3 regions of the Streptomyces tyrfis genome follow, and region 1 is predicted to be linked to each of the others. Evidence: riboswitches for the same ligand, from Rfam matches in the RefSeq annotation. Region 1 holds a riboswitch; each other region holds the start of a gene.
The links. Region 1 has a riboswitch for cobalamin ahead of WA762_RS10035 (prenyltransferase/squalene oxidase repeat-containing protein). Riboswitches for the same ligand answer to the same signal wherever they lie in the genome.
Positions count from the first base shown of each region.

Region 2: linked by a shared signal. The riboswitch ahead of WA762_RS32345 (ribonucleoside-diphosphate reductase subunit alpha) and the one ahead of WA762_RS10035 (prenyltransferase/squalene oxidase repeat-containing protein) in region 1 are both predicted to bind cobalamin.
Region 3: linked by a shared signal. The riboswitch ahead of metE (5-methyltetrahydropteroyltriglutamate--homocysteine S-methyltransferase) and the one ahead of WA762_RS10035 (prenyltransferase/squalene oxidase repeat-containing protein) in region 1 are both predicted to bind cobalamin.

Region 1 covers NZ_JBAGJZ010000010.1:15,767-18,022, reverse strand. Annotated here, with positions in the region: gene WA762_RS10035 (prenyltransferase/squalene oxidase repeat-containing protein) at 1-1,036, opposite strand, end outside; cobalamin riboswitch at 1,158-1,291, opposite strand; gene WA762_RS10030 (prenyltransferase/squalene oxidase repeat-containing protein) at 1,585-2,256, shown strand, end outside.
Region 2 covers NZ_JBAGJZ010000064.1:22,540-24,795, forward strand. Annotated here, with positions in the region: gene mctP (monocarboxylate uptake permease MctP) at 1-668, shown strand, start outside; cobalamin riboswitch at 838-965, shown strand; gene WA762_RS32345 (ribonucleoside-diphosphate reductase subunit alpha) at 1,103-2,256, shown strand, end outside.
Region 3 covers NZ_JBAGJZ010000026.1:103,313-105,568, reverse strand. Annotated here, with positions in the region: partial or broken gene WA762_RS20950 (malate synthase A) at 77-325, shown strand; cobalamin riboswitch at 555-774, shown strand; gene metE (5-methyltetrahydropteroyltriglutamate--homocysteine S-methyltransferase) at 939-2,256, shown strand, end outside.

The DNA of each region.
Region 1 (2,256 bases):
GCGCCTGGCCGTCGCCGTAGGCGGCGCCCCGGAAGTCGCCCGCGGCGGTGCAGCCGGGGGTGGGTTCGCCGGACTCGGGGCCCGCCTCGCACACATGGTCCGCCAGGTCGCCGACGAGGTCGTGGCCGCCGAAGTCCCTCGGGTCGGCCCCGGTGATCTCGGCGAGGAGGGCGAGCCGGGCCGCGGCGGTGGCGTCGGGGGCCCGGCCGGAGCCGTTCGGGTAGGCGTAGTCGCCGCCGTGTGCGGCCAGGAACGCGGTGATTCCGCCGACGGCGGGGTCCTTTCCGTCGGCGGCGGCCAGGGCGTAGGCCGTCTCCGTGGTCAGGAGGAGATCGGGGGCGCCGCCGCCGTCCTCGACGCGTTCGCCGTCGGTCAGCCCGGACCTGAGCCAGGCCGCCGCGGCGGCGACGTCGACCGTGCCGGGCGCGCCGGTGGGCGTGCCGCCCGGTTCGGGGGTGGCGCCCCCGCCGCCCGCGCGGACGTCGTCGGGGCTGAAGCGCGGCCCGCCCGTGCTGCCGCCGATGTCCGTGCCGCCGTAGACCCAGGCGTCGACGTCGCCGTCCTTCACCTTGCGGTCCATGGCGCCGTACGGGCTGTACGTCCAGTCCCGCTGGCCGGGCGAGGCGGTCCAGTAGGACCAGTACGCGGTGGCGGGCGGGGTCAGGACGCAGGATTCGCGGTCCGGGGTCGGGTAGGGGGTGCCGGAGTGGAACGGGCCGTAGCCGATGCGGCAGATGAAGCCGGGGCCGTCGTGCTCGGTGCCCGCGGTGGAGAAGCCGGCGTCGTGGAGCAGTTCGTACCCGGTGGTCGGGGTGGTGTCGCAGCCGCGCTCGACCGCACCGCCGAACGGTGTGAAGTCGACGGCGACGACGGCTCCGCGGGTGGCGGTGCAGTCGTCGGCCGGGTCGGCGGCGACGGAGGACGCCGTGAGGAAGGTCACGCACGCGGCGGCGAGCATCAGGAAGGCGGAGACCAGTGCCGTCAGCGGCCCCGGTCTCGCCGCCGACCGCCGGTCTCTTCGCTGCTCGGTCCCCACCACGGCCCCCTCGCTGCCTGCCCTGCGCGGGCGCGGGCGTGGGTGAGGGCTCCCGCCGCGGGAAGGCTCCGCACACGGAAGTACCGGTCGCACCACGCCGTAGTCCGCGACGGCGTTCGTTGCTGAAGAACGGGCTCCAGGCATTCCGGCTCGCCCGGTGGTACCGGGCCCACGGTTGCGGGTCAGCGCCGGACTTCGACCGGCTTCCCCTGGAACTCATTGCGTATCAGCCGGATTTGAGCACGGTTCACGGAAGGCGTCAAGGCGGGGTGCGGTCGGGCGCGCGGGCCTGCCGGGGGCGCTCTTGGCGACCGCGTCGCCGGTCGGGTACCGTCCCGCTCTGCCGAGTGGGGGAACCCGGTGGGAGTCCGGGGCTGACGCGCAGCGGTGTGGGACGGCGGGGGCCGTTCCGAGCCCGAATGCCCATGCGGCGAAGCACTTCTGGTAGCCGGTCCACGCGTTTTCGGACGGCGGCCATGCCCGCTGCTCCCGCCCACGGCGAGGCCCGGCACGGGTCCGGCCGGCGTCCCTCATCCCAGGAGCAGGCCATGTCCCGTACCGTTGCCGTGTCCTCGTCCCTCCGCCGCTGCGGGCTCACCGCGGTGGCCGCACTCGGCGCCTTCGCCCTCACCACACTGCCGGCGGCGGCGACCGCCACCCCGGCCCAGATCGCCACGTCGAAGACGAACGGCGTCGCCTATCTCAAGTCCCTCCAGGGCGCGGACGGCTCCTACGCCGGTTCCGGGCTGTCCAACGAGTGGGCGTTCAGCGCGTTCGCGGCCGCGGGCACGGCCGCCGTGGACGTCGCGCCCGGCGGCGACACGGCCAAGAACGCGAGAACGGTCTACCGCGGTCAGTTGTCGGCCGCGGGCTGGCCCTCCGCCACCCCCGTCGTCACCGACTACGAACGCGCCACGCTCAACGCGTACGCCGCCGGGATCGACCCCGCCCGGGTCTCCGCCTCCCGCAACCTGATCGCCGACGTCTACGGCTACTGGCAGAACGCCGAGGCGGGCTACTTCGGGCCGTCGGCCAACTTCAACGGCACGGTGTTCGCCGCGCTCGCCCTCAACGGCGCCCGGACCGCGTCCGGTCAGGTCCGCGTCCCGCAGGCGCTGCGCGACGCGGTCGTCGCCCGGATCCGCGCCAACCAGCACAACGACGGCGGCTGGAACTACGGCAGGGCCGAGGGCGATCCGGCCGAGTCCGCCACCACCAGC
Region 2 (2,256 bases), on a different contig from region 1:
TCGAGGACATGTTCCCCGACTGGTTCGCGGGCGTCGCGTTCGCCGCCATCGGCATCGGCGCGCTGGTGCCCGCCGCGATCATGTCGATCGCCGCGGCCAACCTCTTCACCCGCAACGTCTACAAGGACTTCCTGCGGCCGGACGCCACCCCGGAGCAGGAGACCAGGGTCTCCAAGCTGGTGTCGCTGCTGGTGAAGGTCGGCGCGCTCGCCTTCGTCCTCACCATGGACAAGACGGTCGCGATCAACTTCCAGCTGCTGGGCGGGATCTGGATCCTGCAGACGATGCCGGCCCTGGTCGGCGGTCTGTTCACCCGCTGGTTCCACCGCTGGGCGCTGCTCTCGGGCTGGGCCGTCGGCATGGTGTACGGCACGGTGGCCGCGTACGGGGTCGCGAGCCCGACCCAGGCGCACTTCGGCGGATCGTCCGCGGAGATCCCCGGCATCGGTGAGATCGGTTACATCGGCCTGACGGCGTTCGTGCTGAACGTGGTGGTGACGGTGGCGCTGACCCTCGTCCTGAACGCCTTGAAGGCGCCCGCCGGTACCGACGAGACCTCGCCCGCCGACTACACGGCGGACGCGGGCGACCCGGACGTGGCCGCGGAGCCGCCGCCGGCCGTGCCGGAGCCCCCGAGCGCGACGGCGGCGCCCGGCGCGGGACACTGAGAACGACCTCCGCAGAGCCCCCGGACGGCCCGCCGGACCCCTTTTCCCGAGGGGTGCGGCGGGCCGTCCGGCTTGCTCCCGCCAGGGCCGCAGAGGGCGTTCTGTGGCCTCGACACGAGTCGGCCGACACAACATCTGGGGGCGGCCTCATCCGGCGGCCCCCACATGTATGCTCATGCTCGCTGTCGTCGCAGGGGAATCCGGTGCGAATCCGGAACTGTCCCGCAACGGTGTGTTCAGTGTGCTTTTGCGCACCTGGAAGCAAGTCCGAGGACCTGCCGGCAGCGCGTCCGGCTCGACCGAACCGGATGCCAGACGTCCGGGCCTCGCGGAAAGGCCGGTGGACGCCGTAGGCAGTGCCGCCCCGCCCCGGGCCCGGCTGCCCGGCTGCCCCGTTCCCCGCCGGCCCCGAGCCGAGCGAGGGAGAGCACCGCGTGACCATCGCGCCAGCCGATCCGGCCTCAGTCGTGTCCGAAGCGGCCGAGTCCGAGGGAACCGCACACGACGGACCTGGGGCCGCGCTCCTGCGGACCCTGACCGTTCTCACCGCCGACCTGCCCGACACCGACCCCGGCCGGGTGGCCGCCGCCGCGCTGCGCGGACGCAGTGCCCGGTCGGACGAGGCGGAGCTGCGGTCGCTGGCCACCGAGGCCGCGGCGGGCCTGATCTCCGAGGACCCCGCCTACTCCCGGCTCGCCGCCCGGCTGCTGACCCGCGCCATCGCGGACGAGGCGGCCGGCCAGGGCGCGGTCTCCTTCTCCGCGTCCGTCGCCGTCGGCCACCGCGAGGGCCTGATCGCCGACCGCACCGCCGAGTTCGTCCGGGCGCACGCCGCCGCCCTGGACGCGCTGGTCGAGCGCTCCCTCGCCGACGGCGCCGACGACCGGTTCGGCTACTTCGGACTGCGCACCCTCTACAGCCGCTATCTGCTGCGCCACCCGCACACCCGCCAGGTCGTCGAGACGCCCCAGCACTTCATGCTGCGGGTGGCGTGCGGGCTCGCCGAGGACGAGTCGCCGCGCGCGGTCGACGAGGTCGCGGCGCTGTACGGGCTGATGAGCCAGCTCGACTACCTCCCCTCCTCCCCCACGCTCTTCAACTCCGGCACCCGGCACCCGCAGATGTCCTCCTGCTATCTGCTGGACTCGCCGCTCGACGAGCTCGACTCGATCTACGACCGCTACCACCAGGTGGCGCGGCTCTCCAAGCACGCGGGCGGCATCGGTCTGCCGTACTCCCGCATCCGGGCCCGCGGTTCGCTGATCCGGGGCACCAACGGGCACTCCAACGGGATCGTGCCGTTCCTGAAGACGCTCGACGCCTCCGTCGCCGCGGTCAACCAGGGCGGCCGCCGCAAGGGCGCCGCCGCCGTCTACCTGGAGACCTGGCACGCGGACATCGAGGAGTTCCTGGAGCTCCGCGACAACACGGGCGAGGACCAGCGGCGCACCCACAACCTCAACCTGGCGCACTGGATCCCGGACGAGTTCATGCGCCGGGTCGACGCGGACGGCGACTGGTCGCTGTTCTCCCCGTCCGACGTGCCCGGCCTGGTCGACCTGTGGGGCGACGAGTTCGACGCCGCGTA
Region 3 (2,256 bases), on a different contig from region 1:
GCGACTCCTTACGACTGAAACACGGAATCCGCCCTCCGGCACGGCCGGGGCGCCGCGGGCCGCCCCGCCCGGCGAGGAGGACGCGGCGACCGCCGAGATCGCCCGCGTGCAGGTCTGACAGTCGCTGTGGCACCGGGTGATCGACCGGGACACGGTGCTGCGGCTGCTCGACGAGGAGCTCGCCGCGCTCGGCGCGGAGTATCCCTGGGCGCCACTGGGCGAGGTGCGCGCGCTCTTCGAACGGAACGCCCTGGCAGCCGAGTTGCCGCTGTTCTTCACCCCGGACGCCTACGCCGGGCACCTCGTGCGCCACGCGCGGGCGTGACGCCCGGTCGGGACCGCGCCAGACCAGGGCCGGAGGCGGGCCGGCGCACCCGTGCCGCCGCCTCCCCGCGCCGGCTCCCCCACGTCGGCTCCCCCGTGCCGCCGCTCCCCGGGGAGGGGAGGAGGCCCGGCGCTTCCCGTCTCCGGACCGTTTCACTCCTGTCGGCCGTGTGTCTCATCTCGCCATCCGGATGATGGACAGGGTGCGCCGCATTCCGGAGCCGCGCCGTAAGCTGGCCGTTGCAGCTGGTTCGCCCCGTCCGCCAGGCGGGATGCGTCGCAAGAGGGAACCCGGTGGGAATCCGGGACTGCCCCGCAGCGGTGAGCGGGAACGACCGCCGTCATACGCACTGGGCCCGGCAAGGGCCTGGGAAGCGACGGCCAGTAGGCGACCTCCCCCGGGAGGACGTGCCCGCGAGTCCGAAGACCTGCCATCTGCCCGTGTGCGAACCATTCGCGCGCGGACATCCCGGTGACCTCGAGGGCGGGTCGGCGTACATACCAGACGGACGGCCGCGCCATGCCGCGCGAGGCCGCACCGTCCGGTCCGTCACCCTTCGCACCCCCGTGACGTCTCCGGGATCTCAGGGATTCATCTCGCGAAGGAGATCTCCGTGACCACCGAGTCCGCAGCCGCGGCAGCACGGGCCACCGTGTACGGCTACCCCCGTCAGGGTCCGAACCGGGAACTGAAGAAGGCGATCGAGGGCTACTGGAAGGGCCGCGTCACCGCCGACGCCCTCCGCTCCACCGCCGCCGGACTGCGCCGGGCCAACTGGCGGCAGCTGGCCGACGCCGGCATCGAGGAAGTCCCCACGGGCGACTTCTCGTACTACGACCACGTGCTGGACACCACCGTGATGGTGGGCGCGGTTCCGGCACGCCACCGGGAAGCCGTCGCCGCCGATCCGCTGGACGGCTACTTCGCGATGGCGCGGGGCACCCAGGACGTCGCACCACTGGAGATGACCAAGTGGTTCGACACCAACTACCACTACCTGGTGCCCGAGTTGGGCCCGGATACGGTGTTCACGGCCGACTCCGCCAAGCAGGCCGCCGAGCTGAAGGAGGCCCTCGCACTGGGCCTGAAGGCCCGGCCCGTCCTCGTCGGCCCTGTCACCTATCTGCTGCTGGCCAAGCCCGCGCCGGGCGTGACCGCGGACTTCGACCCGCTCACCCTGCTGGACCGGCTGCTGCCGGTGTACGCGGAGCTCCTGGCCGACCTGCGCGCGGCCGGCGCCGAGTGGGTCCAGCTGGACGAGCCCGCTCTCGTCCAGGACCGCACCCCGGCCGAACTCGACGCCGCCGAAAGCGCGTTCCACGCGCTGGGCGGTCTCACCGACCGGCCCAGGCTCCTGATCGCCTCCTACTTCGACCGGCTGGGCGACGCCCTGCCGGCCCTGGCCAAGGCACCGGTGGACGGGCTCGCCCTGGACTTCACCGAGGCGGCCGCGGCCAACCTGGACGCCCTCGCCGCCGTCGGCGGACTGCCCGGCAAGCGACTGGTCGCCGGGGTGGTCGACGGGCGCAACATCTGGGCGAACGACCTGTCGAAGTCCCTCGCCACGCTCGGCACCCTGCTGGGCCTGGCCGAACGGGTCGACGTGTCCGCCTCCTGCTCGCTGCTGCACGTCCCGCTGGACACGGCGGCGGAGCGGGACATCGAACCGCAGATCCTGCGCTGGCTGGCCTTCGCCCGGCAGAAGACGGCGGAGATCGCCACCCTCGCCGAGGGGCTGGCCCACGGCACCGACGCGATCAAGGCCGAACTCGCCGCGAACCGGGCCGTCCTGGCCTCCCGGGCGAACTCCCCCATCACCCACGACCCGGCCGTGCGCACCCGCGCCGCCGCCATCACGGACGCCGACGCCCGCCGCTCCCAGCCGTACGCCGAGCGGACCGCGGTCCAGCGCGCCGGTCTCGGCCTGCCGC